3 regions of the Pseudomonas sp. Leaf58 genome follow, and region 3 is predicted to be linked to each of the others. Evidence: riboswitches for the same ligand, from Rfam matches in the RefSeq annotation. Region 3 holds a riboswitch; each other region holds the start of a gene.
What was found. A riboswitch is a leader RNA that binds a small molecule or an ion and turns the genes downstream of it on or off. The one in region 3 is predicted to bind cobalamin.
Positions count from the first base shown of each region.

Region 1: another riboswitch for cobalamin. It lies ahead of DV532_RS11815 (CbtB domain-containing protein); the one in region 3 lies ahead of DV532_RS09805 (ABC transporter substrate-binding protein).
Region 2: another riboswitch for cobalamin. It lies ahead of cobW (cobalamin biosynthesis protein CobW); the one in region 3 lies ahead of DV532_RS09805 (ABC transporter substrate-binding protein).

Region 1 is NZ_CP032677.1:2,540,264-2,546,437, reverse strand. It holds gene DV532_RS11825 (LLM class flavin-dependent oxidoreductase) at 1-701, shown strand, start outside; gene DV532_RS11820 (LLM class flavin-dependent oxidoreductase) at 728-1,828, shown strand; cobalamin riboswitch at 1,972-2,196, shown strand; gene DV532_RS11815 (CbtB domain-containing protein) at 2,289-2,477, shown strand; gene DV532_RS11810 (CbtA family protein) at 2,487-3,173, shown strand; gene DV532_RS11805 (cobalamin biosynthesis protein) at 3,173-3,559, shown strand; gene cobM (precorrin-4 C(11)-methyltransferase) at 3,596-4,348, shown strand; gene DV532_RS11795 (DUF1272 domain-containing protein) at 4,415-4,657, shown strand; gene DV532_RS11790 (response regulator transcription factor) at 4,878-5,492, shown strand; gene DV532_RS11785 (transporter substrate-binding domain-containing protein) at 5,506-6,174, shown strand, end outside.
Region 2 is NZ_CP032677.1:2,430,325-2,436,498, forward strand. It holds gene DV532_RS11350 (LysR family transcriptional regulator) at 1-211, opposite strand, end outside; gene DV532_RS11355 (multidrug/biocide efflux PACE transporter) at 303-734, shown strand; gene DV532_RS11360 (branched-chain amino acid aminotransferase) at 875-1,894, opposite strand; cobalamin riboswitch at 2,273-2,486, shown strand; gene cobW (cobalamin biosynthesis protein CobW) at 2,586-3,653, shown strand; gene cobN (cobaltochelatase subunit CobN) at 3,657-6,174, shown strand, end outside.
Region 3 is NZ_CP032677.1:2,085,923-2,092,096, reverse strand. It holds gene DV532_RS09815 (TonB-dependent siderophore receptor) at 1-1,542, shown strand, start outside; gene DV532_RS09810 (DUF1624 domain-containing protein) at 1,717-2,883, shown strand; cobalamin riboswitch at 2,912-3,110, shown strand; gene DV532_RS09805 (ABC transporter substrate-binding protein) at 3,221-4,231, shown strand; gene DV532_RS09800 (iron ABC transporter permease) at 4,234-5,247, shown strand; gene DV532_RS09795 (ABC transporter ATP-binding protein) at 5,244-6,032, shown strand; gene DV532_RS09790 (OprD family porin) at 6,049-6,174, shown strand, end outside.

The DNA of each region.
Region 1 (6,174 bases), 450 kb from region 3:
TGATCTTCCAGGCGGGTGTGTCCGAGGACGGGCGCAATTTCGCTGCGCAGAATGCCGATGCCATTTTCGTTAGCCCCGAGTCGTTCGAGGACGCCCGCGCCTACTACCAAGACCTCAAGCAACGCGCCGTGCAGCATGGGCGCAACCCCACTGAACTGTTCATCCTGCCGGGCATCCGCCCCATCATCGGGCGAGACACCGAAGAAACAGAAGCCCGCTACCAGCAAGCGGTGCAGCTGGTCAGCATCGAAGATGCGCTGGTCGCGCTTGGCCGGCCATTCAACGACTACGACTTCAGCCAGCATGCGCTGGACGCGCCTTTCCCCGACCTCGGCACCCTAGGCGATAACAGCCACAAAGGCACCGCCGACCAGCTCAAGCAGCTGGCACGTGAAGAACGCTTGAGCCTGCGCGAGCTGGCACTGCGCTTCTCACGCCCACGGCGTGACTTCGTCGGCACCCCGGAGCAGGTCGCTGATGCCCTGCAGCATTGGTTCGATCAGGGCGCCGCCGACGGATTCATCATCAACTCGCTGCTGCCCGATGGCCTGCAGTACTTCACCGAATACGTGGTCCCCCTGCTACAGGCTCGTGGCCTGACACGCCGAGAGTATCAGGGCACCACACTGCGTAGTCATTTTGGCCTCGATGTCCCCGCAAACCGCAACAGCCAGCGCCGCGCCCAAGCGGCGGTTGCCTGAGCCCCAACGACAAGGAGTGTGATTACATGAGCCTAGAGTTCATCGGCCTGATCGGCCCGCAGGAAAGCAGCGAATCCCAGGCACCGCGCGGCCCGCTGGTAGACCTCGATTTCATCAAGGCGTTTGCCCAGGCCCAGGAGTACGGGGGCTTCGACAAGGCCCTGCTGGCAGTCAACACCAGTGCACCGGATTCGCTGATATTGGCCAGCTACGTGGCCGCCCTCACCGAGCGCATCGGCCTGCTGGTAGCGCACCGCCCGGGTTTCCAGGCCCCGACCTTCGCCGCCCGCCAGTTCGCTACCCTCGACCAACTGAGCCGTGGCCGGGCCTCGATCAATGTCATCACCGGCGGCGACAGCGGCGACCTCCAGCGTGATGGCGACTTTCTTGATAAAGACGCCCGCTATGCCCGTACCGATGAGTACCTTGAGGTATTGCGCAACACCTGGACCCGCCAGGAGCCCTTCGACCACCAGGGCAGCCACTACCGCATCGAAGACAACCTGACCTTGGTCAAGCCCGTGCACCAGCTACCGATCTACTTCTCTGGCGCTTCCGACGCGGCGGTCGAGGTGGCCGCCAAGCACGCCGATGTCTACATGATGTGGGGCGAGCCGCTGGAACAGGTACGCGAGCGCATCGCCAAAGTGCGCAAGGCCGCTGCCCGCTACGGGCGCGAAAAACACATTCGCTTCAGCTTGTCGCTGCGGCCAATCCTGGGGGCTACCGAGGCCGAGGCCTGGGCCCGCGCCGAACGCATTCTGGCCGACGCCCAGCAACGTATCGGCATTCGCCAAGGCACCCGCCGCGAAAAGAACTTCGGCAAAAGCAACGCCGGCTCCGAGCGCCTGGTGCAGTTGGCCAGCCAACGCAAGGTGCATGACACCCGGCTGTGGACCGAGATTGCGGCGCTGGGCGGTGGTGCGGGTAACTCCACCTCGCTGGTGGGGACTGCCGAGCAGGTGGCCGAGGCCGCGTTGGCCTACTACGCGCTGGGCGTTAGCACCTTCCTGTTCCGCGGTTTCGATCAACTGCGTGATGCGGTGGAATACGGGCAGGCGCTGATCCCGCGCATTCGCGCGCGGGTAGCACAGCATGACGCCGGGCTTACCGCGCGCAGGGCGTAGACCGCTACTGGCTGAGCCGGGTTGCGGGAGGGCTTGAGGGTGCATGCATTGGGCTTTTCAGCGCCTGTGCGCGCGAGCGCATAGGTACCCCAAAGCCAAAGCCCTACCCTCAGGGCAATTGACGCCAAGCCCGCCCCATGCTCTCCTTATGCCTGCGTTCAGGTGCCCCTTTGGGGGTGAAACGGGAAACCGGTGCGTCGCAGGCCCTCCAACAGGGCCGGACAAGGCCGGTGCTGCCCCCGCAACGGTAAGCGAGCGAAGCGTCTATACCACTGTGCCCGGTCAACCGGCGTGGGAAGGTGACGCTTTTACAGGAGCCCAGCTCCTCCTCGCAAGCCCGGAGACCGGCCTGGCGTTCATGAACACCCCGCGGTGGGCGGGCGCTGTTGCATTCCCCTGGGCGGCCACGCTCGGGGCTGCCGCGCTTGCCCATTGCCCACAAAAAGCAGAGGACCGCGTCATGCCCGTCACCACCGCCAAACAACACAGCACTACCACCCCCGTCACTCTCAGCCAACGTGTGGTCATCGCCGTCGGTGCCAGCCTGCTGGGCCTGTGCCTGGTGTACTTCGCCGGTTTCTCGCACATCGAGGCCGTGCACAACGCCGCCCACGACACCCGCCACAGCGCCGCCTTCCCCTGCCACTGAGTACGCCCAATGATCACGCGCATTGCCCGTACCGCGGGCTTCAGCGGGCTGCTTGCGGCCCTGCTGCTGACCCTGCTGCAAAGCTTCTGGGTCGCCCCACTGATACTTGAAGCAGAAACCTACGAGTCCTCGGCCCCGGTCGCCCATCACGAACATGGTGGCGAAGTGGCAGCCCATGAACACAGCGCCGAAGCCTGGTCGCCGGAAGACGGCTGGCAGCGTGTGCTGGCCACCACCGGCGGCAACCTGGTGGTCGCCGTCGGCTTCGCCCTGCTCCTGGCCGCCTTGTACAGCCTGCGCGAACCGCGACGCATCGGCACCGGGGCCCTGTGGGGCCTGGCCGGCTTCGCCGTGTTCTGCTTGGCCCCGACCCTGGGCCTACCGCCGGAACTGCCGGGCACGGCAGCCGCCGACCTCGGGCAACGCCAGGCCTGGTGGGTTGGCACCGCCAGCGCCACCGCCGTGGGCCTGGCGTTGCTGGTGTTCGCCCGTCACTGGCTGCTAAAGGTGCTGGGCGTCGTACTGCTGGTGGCCCCGCACGTCATTGGCGCGCCGCAACCCGAAGTGCATGAAAGCCTGGCCCCCGAAGCACTGGAAACCCAGTTCATGCTGGCCTCCTGGCTGACCAACGTCGCGTTCTGGCTAGCCCTGGGCCTGTTCAGCGCGTGGCTGTTCCGCCGCTCCAGTCAGGCCTAATGCCGGCCTTTTATGCCGGTTTGGGCTGCCGCCGGGGATGCCCGGTGACTACGCTGGCAACCTTGCTATGCCAAGCCCTGAGCCATCAGGGCCTGGCGCTGGCCGACTTGCATGGCATTGCCAGCATCAGCCTGAAGGCCGACGAACCCGCCTTGCAGCAGCTGGCCGAACGCCTCGGTGTGCCCTTGGTGCTGTACGATATTGCCGTGCTCCAGCCCTACGAACCGCAACTCAGCCACCGTTCTGCAGCAGCCCATGCCCACACCGGCTGCTGGGGCGTGGCCGAGAGTGCGGCACTGGCACTGGCCAGCCAGCGGCTTGGCCGGGCCAGGTTGCTGTTGACACGCCAGGTACTGGGCCCGGCCACCCTTGCCTTGGCCTACTGAACGTTCTACCTCCTCTATTGTTTGCAAGGACTTCCCATGACGGTCTACTTCATCGGCGCCGGCCCCGGCGACCCGGAACTGATCACGGTCAAGGGCCAACGGCTGATCCGCCAGTGCCCGGTGATCATCTATGCCGGCTCGCTGGTACCTGCTGCGGTACTCGAGGGCCACCAGGCCGAGACCGTGATCAACAGCGCCGAGTTGCACCTGGAGCAGATCATCGCCGCCATGCAATGCGCGCACGAAAAAGGCCAGGATGTGGCCCGGGTGCACAGTGGCGACCCCAGCCTGTATGGCGCCATTGGCGAGCAAATCCGCCACTTGCAGGCGCTGGGCATCGATTACCAGATTATCCCCGGGGTCACTGCCACGGCGGCCAGCGCCGCCCTGCTCGGCTGCGAACTGACCCTGCCACAGGTAGCGCAAACCGTGATCCTCACCCGCTTTGGTGACAGCTCGCCCATGCCACCTGGCGAGCAGTTGGGCGACCTGGCGCGGCATAAATGCACACTGGCCATTCACCTGGGGGTCAAGCACCTGGCGCGTATCGTCGATGAGTTGCTGCCGCACTACGGCGCGCACTGCCCGGTGGCAGTGGTGCATCGTGCCACTTGGCCAGACCAGGACTGGGTACGCGGCACCCTCGACGACATCGTCGCACGCGTTGCGGCCAAGCGCTTCCGGCGCACGGCATTGATCCTGGTGGGCCACGTGCTGGGCGACACACCGTTCGCCGAGTCCGCCTTGTACCGTGCAGGGCATGCACACTTGTATCGCCCGGGCGACTGAGCATTGCCAGCTTCGCCAGCGGCATAGCAGACTCCGGGTTCCCACCTGCGAACAGGAGTCTTGCCCATGCTGGATTTACGCCCCAACTGCGAGTGCTGCGATACCGACCTGCCGGGTGACAGCCCCGACGCGCTGATCTGCTCGTTCGAATGCACCTTCTGCCGGGCCTGCGCCGAAACCCGCTTCCAACGCCACTGCCCGAATTGCACCGGGCAACTGGTGGCCCGCCCGACGCGGGTCGGCCAGGCACTGGCCAACAACCCCGCTTCGACCTTGCGCGTAAACAAAGCGCACCCCGCCTGCGCCTGACTGGCCGCTAAAACCGACATTGCCGCTTTGATAGGGTGATGTCTTTCCCGTTTCTTGTAGGGCTTTTCAACAACAAGCACGGGGACTTTCAACACTTCTATACTCGGCATTACCAAATTTCAGGAATGGTCGTATCGTGCAGCGCTTCCGATATCCCTACTTGCAGACGTATTCCTGAGTGATCCAGGAAGCGGACCACATCCTGACAGGAGTTTTCCTCATGACTACCGTGCTGATCGTCGACGACCACCCCATCGTCCGGCTGTCCTTGCGCTTATTGCTCGAGCGCGAGCGCTTTCATGTCCTCGGCGAGGTCGGCAATGGCAGCGAGGTGGCACAAGTGGCCCGCGAACTGCGCCCGGACGTGGTCATTCTCGACATCGGCCTACCCGGCCTGGATGGCATGGAGGTGATCAAACGCCTGCAGTGCCTGGAGTCGGTCCCCAAGATCATGGTGCTGACCGGGCAAGCCACCGACCTGTACGTGCGGCGCTGCCTGGATGCCGGGATCGGCGCCTTCGTCACCAAGGAAGAGGACCACGAAGCGTTGTTGTTTGCCCTCAAGGCTTTGGTCAAGGGCTATTCCACCTTCCCGCAGATGTCGGTCAATAGCAACTCGTTGGAAAGCGAGCCGGTGCGCCTGGCCAGCCTCTCCAACCGAGAAATGGAAGTACTGCGGCGCCTGGCGCGTGGCGAGAACAACAAGAATATTGGCACCTGCATGAACCTCAGTGCCAAGACCATCAGTACTTACCGGGGTCGCATCATGGAAAAACTCAAGACCGAGTCGTTGGTTGAAATGGTCGACCTGGCCAAACGCAACAGCGTCTACTGAGTACTCGGCGGCGATGAAGCGCCTGTTGGCAAGCATCCTTCTGGCCATCGGCCTGGCCAGCCCCGCCGCGCTCCAGGCCAGCAGCGAGCCCCGCCAGTTGCTGGCTCGCTCGGTCAGTGCCGCCGCCCCGCTAAGGCTTACCGACGCAGAGCGGCAATGGCTTCAGCAACGCCAGCACTTGGTGCTGGGCAGTTCGCGGCCCGACTACCCGCCCTTTGAAATCAACGTTAGCCAGCAGGACTACGAAGGCCTTAGCGCCGATTACGCGGGCATCATTGCCGAACAGTTAGGCATTACCATCGAAGTTAGGCGCTACGACAGCCGCCACCAAGCCATTGCAGCGCTGCGCGAGGGCCATATCGACTTACTGGGCAGCTCCAATGCCTTCGAAGCGGCGGATGCCCAACTCAGCCTTAGCACGCCCTATGCCGACGACCTACCGGTCATCGTCACCCGCGAGGGGCGCAGCCTGAAGAATAGCCCCGACCTCGCCGGCCTGCGCCTGGCCATGGTCGACCATTACCTGCCAGCCAATAACGTTCGCACCCTCTACCCCAAGTCGCAATTGAGCCTGTATCGCTCCACCCTGGCCGGGCTGGCCGCCGTCGAACTGGGCGAGGCCGACGCCTATCTGGGCGATGCCATCAGTACCGATTTCACGATTGGCAAAAGTTACCAGGGC
Region 2 (6,174 bases), 340 kb from region 3:
CGACATGGCTCAGCACCTGCCGGCCAGCGTCATTCAGCGTGGGGTGGCGGCCGCCACGGTCGAACAGAGGGCAACCCACATCGGCCTCGAAATTGGCGATGGCGATGCTGATGGTGGACTGGCTTTTGCGCAGCTTGCGCGCTGCGGCGGAGAACGAACCCAGCGAGGCGGCTTCGACAAAGGCGACTAGAGCTTCGGGAGAGTAGCGCATGGTATTGATAAAACTGATAGTAGCTATGTCGCGAGTATCAGTTCTATCAAAGAAAATAGGAAGCACGACTCACGCAATGGATGGAATTGCAATGAAAAACAACGTCTCCTTCACCGAACGCCTGGTCCATGCCGTCGGTTATGAGGTCTTCGCCGTGCTGCTGTGTGCGCCACTACTGTCCTGGGTCATGGGCAAGTCGCTGGCGACGGCAGGGGCGCTGGCAGTGACGCTGTCGGTGATCGCCATGGTGTGGAATATGGTCTACAACGCGCTGGTCGACCGTTACGTACAGGTCGAACGTATTCACTGGACCGCCCGCGCACGCTTTGTGCACGGCCTGGGCTTCGAAGCCGGGCTGGTGGTGTGGTGCCTGCCGGTAGCAGCGTGGATGCTGGATATCTCGTTGCTGCAGGCGTTCATGGTGGAGCTGGGCTTCTTCGTGATCATCTTGCCCTACACCGTGCTGTACAACTGGGCCTTCGACAAAGCCCGGCATTTGCTGATGCAGCGTCGCCTTGCATGAATATGCGGCCCGGCGCTGGCTGGTGTAGGAGCGGCTTTAGCCGCGAACACCGGCGTAGCCGGTGCCCTTCGCGTCAACCCATAAAAAAACGGGGCATGCCATTGCTGGCATGCCCCGTTTTTTCATACCGCTAAAACGCCTCAGGCGACTTTGACGATCCAGCCAGCCGGTGCTTCTACATCACCGCTCTGGATGCCGGTCAGCTCGTTGTAGAGCTTCTGGGTAACCGGGCCGACCTTTTCCAGGTCGTGGAACACATGCAGCTTGCCGTTGTACTCGATGCCGCCGATCGGGGTGATCACCGCAGCGGTACCGCAGGCGCCGGCTTCGATGAAGCGGTCCAGTTTGTTGATCTCGACATCGCCTTCGATCACGGTCAGGCCCAGGCGCGATTGCGCCAGTTCCATCAACGACAGGCGGGTGATGCCTGGCAGCACCGAGGCCGATTTCGGGGTGACGAACTCTTTGTTGGCGGTGATGCCGAAGAAGTTGGCCGAGCCGACCTCCTCGATCTTGGTGTGGGTCAGCGGGTCCAGGTAAATGGCGTCGGCGAAGTTGGCCTTCTTCGCTTCAGCGCCTGGCTGCAGGCTGGCGGCGTAGTTGCCACCGACCTTGGCTGCGCCGGTGCCTTGCGGTGCTGCGCGGTCGAAGCTGGAAATCTGGAAGTTGTGCGGCTTCATGCCGCCCTTGAAGTACGAGCCAACAGGGATGGCGAAGATCGAGAAGATGAACTCGGGGGCGGTGCGCACGCCAATGTTGTCACCGGTGCCGATCACGAATGGGCGCAGGTAGAGGGCGCCTTTACCGTGCGGTGGGACGAATTTTTCGTTGGCCTTGACCACTTGCTTGCACGCTTCGATGAACACCTCGGTTGGCACTTGCGGCATCAGCAGGCGGGCGCAGCTGCGCTGCATGCGTGCGGCGTTCTGGTCCGGGCGGAACAGGTTGATCGAACCGTCCTTGCAACGGTAGGCCTTGAGGCCCTCGAAGCACTGCTGGCCATAGTGCAGCGCCGTGGAGCCTTCACTGATGTGCAGCACGTTGTCTTCGGTCAGGGTGCCTTTGTCCCACTCGCCATTGCGCCATACGGACAGGTAGCGTTTGTCGGTTTTGATGTAGTCGAAACCCAGCTTGTCCCAATTAATGCTTTCGTTGCTCATGACACCCTCATTGTCTTGCAAGTGCCCGATCGCTCGGGCTGCTGTTATATGCGCACCACGCCACCATAATACATCCGTGGCAGATCGGGAACGGCCAGTCACGAAATGGTGGTGGGAAGGTGGTATGAGGGCGGGATTCTGGAGCGCATAGAGCAGCAAGGTGCCTGGCGGGAGGTTTTCGAGTGCCTGTGGGATTGCCTGGCGAAGGTCTTTTAGCGCCTGTGAGATCGAGCGCCGCCCGCACGGCGCTCGATCTCACAGGCGCTGAAAGAGATTCGCCATACAACTCCCCAGGCGCTGAAAGACCTTCGCCAGACACTTCCCAAGGCGCTAGAAAAATCAACACGAGCCAATGGTTGACCACCCGCCAACCACTGCGTAGCCTTGCCACTTCGAGGTTCTTCGGCCAAGCCGAAGCTAAGACGGGAACGCGGTACAAGCCGCGGCTGCCCCCGCAACTGTAAGCACCGACAACGGATCGACACAGCCACTGCGCCAGCGCGCGGGAAGGCGTCATCCCGCCAGCCTGCTGCTCCTGCAGGCAACTGGAACGGTGCGAGCCAGGAGACCTGCCTCGTCACGTTTTCGACTTTCAACCGGGCGGGGTGATCCGGTGGCGAACAAGCCCGGCCGGCCTGGCCCGCGGCTGTCGTCCTGCATGCCCGCGCCAATCTGCCAAGGGCAATGCGACATGAAAACACTGGCCAAGCTCCCCGTCACCATCGTCACCGGCTTCCTCGGCTCGGGCAAGACTACCTTGCTGCGCCACATGCTCGACAACGCCCAGGGCCGCCGCATCGCGGTGATCGTCAACGAATTCGGCGAACTGGGCATCGATGGCGAAATCCTCAAGCAGTGCAGCATCGGTTGCACCGAGGAAGAAGCCAGCGGCCGGGTCTACGAGCTGGCCAACGGCTGCCTCTGCTGCACCGTGCAGGAAGAGTTCTTCCCGGTCATGCGCGAGCTGGTGGCACGCCGTGGCGACCTCGACCACATCCTCATCGAAACCAGCGGCCTGGCCCTGCCCAAACCGCTGGTGCAAGCCTTCCAGTGGCCGGAAATCCGCACTGCCTGCACCGTCGATGCAGTCATCACCGTGGTCGACAGCCCGGCCGTGGCGGCCGGCACCTTTGCCGCCTATCCGGACCAGGTCGATGCACAGCGTAAGCTCGACCCGAACCTGGACCACGAATCGCCGCTGCACGAGCTGTTCGCCGACCAGCTGGCCAGCGCTGACTTGGTGGTACTGAACAAGGCCGACCTGATCGACGCCGAAGGGCTGGCCAAGGTCCGCGCCGAAGTGGCCGAAGAACTGCCGCCAGCGGTAAAAGTGGTCGAAGCCAGCAGCGGCAAGCTGCCACTGGAAGTACTGTTGGGCGTAGGCGCCGAGTCCGAGGCGCACATCGATGGCCGCCGTACCCACCACGACTCGCACCACGACGGCGACGACCATGACGAGCATGACCACGATGCCTTCGACTCCATCTCAATCGACCTGCCAGAGGCCGACGAAAGCCTGTTGCTCGATGCCCTGACCCAGCTGGTGGTGGAGTTCGGCATCCTGCGTGCCAAAGGCTTCGCCGCCATCCCGGGCAAACCGATGCGCCTGCTGGTGCAAGGCGTGGGGACCCGTTTCGACAAGCACTTCGACCGCGCCTGGCGGGCCGACGAGCCGCGCATCACCCGCCTGGTGCTGATCGGCCAGGACCTCGATGCCGCCCAGCTGGAAGCGCGCCTGCGCCAGGCCCTGGGCGCCTGACCCATGCACCTGCTGCGGACCCAGCCCGGCGGCTTCGTGCCGGATGACAGCATTGCCGACCTCGGCCAGACACCGGCCGAGCTGGTGATCCTCTGCAGCGGCGATTCGCACCTGGCATTGCTCGCCGATACCGCCGAGCAATTGCCCGAAGGCTTCCCCAGCCTGCGCCTGGCCAACCCGATGCAGGTGCAGAACCATGCTTCGGTCGACCTGTATGTCGACCAGGTGCTGCGCCACGCCAAGGTTATCCTGGTGTCGCTGCACGGCGGCGTCGGCTACTGGCGCTATGGCGTCGAGCAACTGGTCGAGCTGGCCGCCCGTGGTGTGCAGCTGATCCTGGTGCCGGGCGACGACCGCCCGGACCCAGAGCTGACCGGCCTGGGCACCGTCAGTGGCGCGCAGGCCGAACGCCTATGGCATTACCTGCGCCAGGGCGGCAAGGCCAACGCCATCAACCTGTTCAACTGTTTAGCCAACCAGTGGTTGGGCCGTGACTATGCCTGGGACGAGCCGCAGCCGCTGCCGCGCACGGCGGTGTATCACCCGGCCAAAGGCAGCGCGACGCTGGCGGACTGGTACCGCCAGTGGCATCCCGAGCAGCCGGTGGCACCGCTGCTGTTCTACCGCTCGCACCTGCAGGCGGCTAACACGGCGTTCATTGACGTGTTCTGCCAGCGCCTGCAGGCTGCCGGCCTGAACCCCTTGCCGATCGCCGTGGCCAGCCTCAAGGAAAGCGCTTGCCTGGAGCAGGTCGAAGCGTGGCTGGACGAGGTGGGCGCCGAGGTGCTGGTCAATACCACCGGTTTTGCCCTGTCCAGCCCCGAACGCCCCAACCTGCGCCCGTTCCGCCGTGACATCCCGGTGTTGCAGGCGATCTGCGCGCAAGACAACCAGCCCGGCTGGGAAGCCAGCGAGCAGGGCCTGGGCGCGCGTGACCTGGCCATGCACATTGCCTTGCCGGAACTGGACGGGCGCATCATCACCCGCCCGGTCAGTTTCAAGGACATGGCCTGGCGTAGCGAGCGCAGCCAGTCCGACGTGGTGTGCTACCGCGCCCACCCCGAGCGCATGGATTTTGTCGCCGAACTGGCCCGCCGCTGGGTCGAGCTGGCGCGCCTGCCGAATGCCCAGAAACGTGTGGCCCTGGTGTTGGCCAACTACCCGACCCGCGATGGCCGCATTGGCAACGGCGTTGGCCTGGACACCCCGGCGGCGGCGCTGAACATCCTCCAGGCCCTGCAGGCTGAAGGCTACCCGCTGGCCGACCTGCCGGGCAGCGGCACGCAACTGATTCACCAGTTACTGGGGGGGGTGACCAACGACCTCGACCACCTCGACCAGCGCCCCTGCGCGCAAAGCCTGAGCCTGGCCGATTACCAGATGGCCTTCGAGCGCCTGCCCGAGGCCAACCGCCAAGCGGTGCTAGACCGCTGGGGCCCACCGCAGCAGGACCCTATGTACCGCAGTGGCCGGTTGATGGTCGCCGGCCTGCGCTTTGGCCTGACCTTCGTCGGCATCCAGCCAGCGCGGGGCTACCAAGTGGACCCCAGCGCGGTCTACCACGACCCTGATTTGGTCCCGCCGCACGGCTACCTGGCGTTTCACTTCTGGCTCCGTCACGCCTTTGCCGCCGACGCGGTGATCCATGTGGGCAAGCACGGCAACCTCGAATGGCTGCCGGGCAAAGGCGTCGGGCTGTCGGCGCAATGTTGGCCGGACGCCTTGCTCGGCCCGCTGCCGAACATCTATCCGTTCATCGTCAACGACCCAGGTGAGGGCGCTCAGGCCAAGCGCCGCACCCAGGCAGTGATCATCGACCACCTGATGCCACCGCTGACCCGCGCCGAAACCTATGGCCCGTTGCGCCACCTGGAGCAGTTGGCCGATGAGTTCTATGAAGCGCAGCTGCTCGACCCGCGGCGTGCCCGTGAGCTACAGCGCGATATCCTCGACTTGGTCAAGGCCAACCACATCGACCGCGAGCTGCAACTGGACGGGCAGCAACTGGACGATGCCGCCGTGTGGCTGCCGCGCCTGGACACTTACCTGTGCGACCTGAAGGAATCGCAGATTCGCGATGGCCTGCATGTGTTCGGCCAGTCGCCGCAAGGGCGGTTGCGCCTGGACACCTTGCTGGCGCTGCTGCGCGTCGAGCGCGGCGATGGGCGGGGCGGCAATGCCAGCCTGCTGCGAGCTTTGGCCAAAGCGCTGGTGCCGGGCTTTGACCCGCTCGATTGCGAACTCGGCCTGCCGTGGCAAGGCGCGCGACCCGCGCAATTGCTGGCCATCAGCAGCGAGCCTTGGCGCACCTGTGGCGACGCCCGCGAGCGCCTTGAGCTGTTGGCGCTGCAGGTGATCGAGCAGGCGCTGGGCGGTACTGCACCGTTACCCGCGCTGAGCGAATGGCAGCCGGTGCACGATGTGCTACAGGCCCTGCGCGACGCGGTGGCGCCAAACCTGGATGCCTGCGGCAGCGCCGAAATGAACGGCCTGCTGGCGGCACTGGCCGGGCGTTTCGTGC
Region 3 (6,174 bases):
GGCCTGGACAGCGGCGGCAGGCTCAGCGAGCGCCTGAGCTACCGCCTGGCCCTGAACCAGCAGGCCGGCAACGGCTGGGTCGACCGCACCACCTCGCGCAGCCTCGCCGTGAGCGCCGCGTTGCGCTTCGATGCCAGCGACGACCTCAGCTTCACCCTCGCCCACGACCGTGGCGATGCGCAACCTGCCAACTACTACGGCACCCCGCTGATCGACGGCCACTACCGCAGCAGCCTGCGCAAACAGAATTACAACGTGCACAACGACGTGCAGCAGTATGTTGATGAATGGACCCGGCTGAACACCGACTGGACGCTGAGCGACCACCTCAGCGCCAGCAACCAGCTGTACTACATGAAAAGCCGCCGCCACTGGCGCAACGCCGAGGACTACAGCTGGGACGCCGAACACCAGCAGTTGCTGCGCGGTAGCTACCTGGAAATCAAGCACAACCAGGAACAGTTCGGTGACCGCCAGGCGTTCACCCTCGACCATACGTTGTTCAACTTGGCCAGCAAGACCGTGGTCGGCGCCGAATACAACAAGGTCCGCTTCAACGTCGACAGCAACGCGCCCTACACCGATGTGGGCGGCGACTACCTCGACCCGTGGCAACCGCAACCGGGCTGGTTCCACAGCGCTTCGCCGTTGCGCCCGCAAACCTTGTCCACCACCCATACGTTCGCCCTGTTTGCCGAAAACCGTCTGCAGTTGACCGATCGCCTGTCGCTGGTCACCGGGGTACGCCGCGACCAGAACCACATCGACCAGGCAAAACTGACCAACCACAGCCGCAGCGACCGTAGCCTGCAAGTTGGCAATTGGCGTGCCGGGCTGGTGTTCGCGGTCAACGACGACCTGTCGCTGTACGGCCAGTACTCCACCAGCGAGGACGGGGTCGACAACCTCATCAGCCTCAGCGCCAACCAGATGCACTACGACCTGGCCGAGGCCAGGCAGACCGAGCTGGGCCTGAAACAGCGCTTCTGGGACGGCCGTGGCGAATGGACTGTGGCGGCCTACCACATCGTCAAGCGCAAGTTGCTGGTGGATGACCCTATCAGCCACGACAAACAACAGGCTGGCCAGCAGACGTCCGATGGCCTGGAGGCGACCGTGGAACTGGCGCTGGCGCACCAGTGGCAGGTGTCGGCCAACGCTTCGCTGGTACGCGCCCGGTATGACGACTTCGACGAAGTTGTGGGCGGCGTCACGCAGGACCGCGCGGGCAACCGGCCGGCCAACGTCCCAAGGCGTACGGCCAACCTGTGGCTGAACAAAGGCTTCGGCCAGCAGCTAGAGGCCGGCATTGGCGCGCGCTATGTAGATGAGCGCTATGCCAACACCGCCAACACCCAGAGCGCCCCCGGGTACACCGTGGTCGATGCCAACCTCGCCTGGCAGGTGTTGCCGGATGTACGGCTGGGGTTGCAGTTGAACAACCTGTTCGACCGTGAATATGTGCAGTCGGCGTTCAGTGGCCAGCAGTGGCTGATGGGAATGCCACGGTCGTATTTCGCGACGGTGGATTACAGCTTCTGATCTGAGCTGCCTGTGGCGGCCCATTCGCGGGTAAACCCGCTCCGACAGGATTTACACCTTCCCTGTAGGCGCGGGCTTGCCCGCGAAGAAGCCAGCACAAAGCGCTACCAACCCACCCCAATTTAGTTATAAGATAACGTTTCATTTGACATCCATTCCCACCAGCGACCTTCCATGACAAGCGCCAGCGCAACCCCCACCCTGCTCACCCAGCGCCTGCAGAGCATCGATGCCCTGCGCGGCCTGGTAATCCTGTTCATGCTGTTGGACCACGTCCGCGAAACCTTCTTCCTGCACCGCCAGGTCAGCGACCCGATGGCCATCGATACCACCGAGCCCTCGCTGTTCTTCAGCCGTACCCTGGCCCACCTGTGCGCGCCGGTGTTCGTCCTGCTGACTGGCCTGTCGGCCTGGCTGTACGGCGAGAAGCACCAGGGCCGCGGCGATGTCTCGGCCTTTCTGTTCAAGCGCGGGCTGTTCCTGGTAGTGCTGGAATTTACCCTGGTCAACTTCGCCTGGACCTTCCAACTGCCGCCCAGCGTCATCTACCTGCAAGTGATCTGGGCCATCGGCGTCAGCATGATCGCCCTGTCGCTGATGGTGTGGCTGCCACGTGCCGCTCTGATCACGCTGGGCGCGGTCATCGTCGCCGGCCACAACCTGCTGGATGGCCTGCACTTCGGTGTGGAATCGGCACTGCACGTGCCATGGGCGATCCTGCATGACCGCGGCTGGCTGGAGCTTTCCGAAAACCTGCGGCTGCGCACCTCTTACCCGGTGCTGCCGTGGATCGGCGTCATCGCCCTGGGCTACGGCCTGGGCCCGTGGTTCGCCCGTGGCCGCGAGGCTGGCCAGCGCCAGCAGCGCTTGCTGCAGGCCGGGTTGATCGCGCTGCTAGGCTTTGCCGTGCTACGCATGCTCAATGGCTATGGCGAGGCGCCGTGGAGCGGTTATGCAACCTTCACGCACACCTTGATGAGCGTCTTCAACATCACCAAGTACCCGCCATCGCTGCTGTTCCTGGCCCTGACCCTGGGCTGCGGCCTGCTGTTGCTGCGCGCCTTCGAGCGTGCGGGCCCGACGCGCTGGCTCGCTGCCCTGGCCGTGTTCGGCGCAGCACCGATGTTCTTCTACCTGTTGCACCTGTACGTGCTGAAGCTGCTGTACCTGGCCTGCGTAGCGCTGTTTGGCCACAACCATGGCGACTATTTTGGCTTCGAGGGCATCAGCGCCGTGTGGCTGGGGGCGGTGCTGCTGGCAGTTACGCTGTACCTGCCGGTGCGTGGGTTCGCCCGCCTGAAGGCGCGGCGGCGCGACATCACCTGGCTGAAGTACTTCTGAAAAGCGTTTTCACCCGGCGGCGCGATGGTCTACCATGCCCGCCGCCGGTTTCCGCCACGGAATTAATAGGGAATCCCAGGCCCGCCCAAATGGGCCAAATGGAACTGCCCCCGCAACTGTAGGTGCTGAGCCTGCTCCATCGATGCCACTGGGTTACTCACTCGGGAAGGCCGGAGCCAGGCCATGACGCACCAGTCAGGAGACCTGCCGGCCCACATTCACCAACCGGCGGGGTGTCCGGGATTGGCCATCAGCGTTGCTCCTGCGGCCAGCGGGGGTTCGGCGGTGCCTGTCCGTGCGTTCCTGACCAGAACTGTCCGATAGGAGATCGCCCAGCATGCTGCGCCGTTTCGCCACCCTGCTCGCCGGCCTCGGCCTCAGTGGCCTTGCCCAGGCTGCTGCCACCCATTACCCGCTGACGGTCGACAACTGCGGCAAGCCGCAAACCTTCGCCCAAGCACCGGAACGCGCCGTTACCATTGGCCAGGCAGGTACCGAGATACTCTATACACTGGGCCTGGGTGACAAGCTGGCGGGCACCTCGCTGTGGTTCAACAACGTGCTGCCCGAATACCAGGCGCAGAACGCCAAGGTGCCGCGCCTGGCCGACAATGAGCCCAGCTTCGAGGCAGTGCTAGGCAAGCGCCCGCAGCTGGTGACGGTGCAGTTTGAATGGATGGTCGGTGCTCAAGGCGCGGTCGGCACCCGCGAGCAGTTCGACGAACTGAACATCCCCACCTACTTGCTACCATCGGACTGCGAAGGCAAGGACAATCTGGTCGGCGCCGACGGTACCCGCCTGCAGGCGTTCCAGGTAAGCAGCATCTACAAGAGTGTCAGCCAGCTGGCAGAAATTTTTGACGTACAGGCGCGCGGCATAGCCCTCAACGCCGAGCTGAAGGGCCGCCTGGACAGCGCCAAGGCACAGCTGGCCGGCACGGACCTGTCCGCCACCACGGCGCTGTTCTGGTTCTCCAGCGCCGACCTGCACATCGACCCTTACGTCGCAGGCCGCCAAGGGGTGGCCGACTTCATGTTGCGCACCCTCGGTGTGCGCAACGTGGTCGCGTCCAGCGAAGAGTGGCCGACCGTAGGCTGGGAAACCCTGGCCAAGGCCAACCCCACCTGGCTGATCATCGCCCGCATGGACCGCCGCCGCTATCCTGCCGATGATTACCAGAACAAGCTGGCATTCCTGCGCAGCGACCCGGTCACCCGCAACATGGACGCGGTGAAGCACGACCGCATCATCATCCTCGACGCCGACGCCATGCAGGCCGGCATTCGCCTGTTCAGCGGCCTGCAGACCTTGTCCGCCGCCTTCGCCAGCAGTAAAGCAACCCCGTGAAAATGCGCCTGTTACCCTGCATCGCGGTTGCCCTGGCGGCCCTGTTAATGGCCCTACTGGCCGGTACCGCCATTGGCGAGAGCAACCTGTCGCCCAGCGTGGTCGGCCAAGTGCTGGCCAACCACCTGTGGCAGGCGGGCTACGAGGTCGACCCGCTCGACGCCGGCATCGTCTGGAACTACCGCCTAACGCGCAGCTTGGTCGCCGCAGCCTGCGGCGCCGGCTTGGCCACCTGCGGTGTGATCCTCCAGGCGCTGCTGCGCAACCCACTGGCCGATCCTTACCTGCTGGGGTTGTCGGCCGGCGCCTCGACCGGGGCAGTGCTGGTCGGCCTGCTGGGCGTGGGCAGCCTGGCGCTGAGTATGTCTGGCGGCGCCTTCCTCGGTGCCTTGGCGGCGTTCGCCCTGGTGCTGGTGCTGGCCCGCGCGGCCGGTCCCAGCAGCAACAATGCCCAAGTGATCCTCGCCGGTATCGCCGGTTCGCAACTGTTCAATGCCCTCACCGCGTTTCTCATCACCAAGTCGGCCACCGCCGAGCAGGCACGCGGCATCCTGTTCTGGCTGCTGGGCAACCTCAGTGGCGTGCGTTGGCCTTCGGTGTGGCTGGCCGTGCCAGTGGCACTGTGCGGGCTGGTGGTGTGCTGGTGGCATCGCCGCGCGCTGGATGCGTTCACCTTCGGTGCCGATTCGGCAGCGTCGCTGGGCATCCCAGTCCGGCGCACCCAGTTGCTGCTGATCAGTTGCGCGGCGCTGGTAACGGCGGTGATGGTGTCCATCGTCGGTGCCATCGGTTTTGTCGGGCTGGTGATCCCCCATGCCCTGCGCCTGCTGCTTGGCCCCGGGCATAGCCGACTGCTGCCCGCCAGCGCGCTGGGCGGCGCACTGTTCCTGATCGCCGCCGATATTCTGTCGCGCACCCTGATCTGCGGCCAGGTGATCCCCGTGGGTGTGGTCACCGCGCTGCTCGGCGCACCGGTCTTCGCGCTGATTCTGATCAGCCGCCGGAGGCAGCCATGACCGCCATGCCGGCTGTCCCTATTGCGCCCCTGAGCTGCCAGGGGCTGAGCTTGCACTTGGCCGGTAATGCGGTGCTCCAGGCTATCGAGCTGCGCGTTGTCGCTGGCGAAACCCTGGGCATCGTCGGCCCCAACGGCTCCGGCAAGTCATCGCTGCTAAAGGTGCTGGCCGGGCTGCGCAAGCCAGGCAGCGGCAGCGTGCAGCTGCTTGGCGAAGCGCTGGCACAGTTGCCCCGCCGCCGTATCGCCCAGGCCTTGGCACTGGTCGAACAGCAGGCCGACACCCTCGATGCGATCAGCGTTTTCGACGCTGTTGCCTTGGGCCGCACCCCTTGGTTGTCGGCGCTGGCACCGTTCTCCCGGGAGGACCACGCCATCGTCGAGCAGGCCTTGGCCGACCTTGACGCCCTGCACCTGCGCACGCGCCTGTGGGGGGCGTTGTCCGGTGGCGAGCGCCAGCGCGTACACATCGCAAGGGCGCTGGCGCAGCGGCCGCAGGTGCTGCTGCTGGACGAGCCGACCAACCACCTGGACATCCAGCACCAATTGAGCCTGCTGCAACAGGTGCAAGCCTTGTCGATAACCACCCTGGTAGCCCTGCACGACCTCAACCAGGCGCTTACCTGCGACCGTGTCGCGGTGCTCGACAAAGGCTGCCTGGTCGCTCTCGGCAAACCGTTGGAGGTGCTCACACCCGAGCGCCTGTTAACGACCTTTGGCGTGCACGCCCACTACCTTACCGACCCCTTCGACGGCGCGCGCATCCTGCGTTTTCGCGCCCTCTGAACAGGACGTTCCCCCCATGCTGTTGCGCCCCGTCGCCCTGCTGCTCGCCAGCGCCCTGCTTGCCCCAGCCGCACTGGCAGGCTCCGCTCAATCGCGCAGCCAGGGCGTTGTCGAGGATGGCAGCTGGAGCCTGCTCAACCGC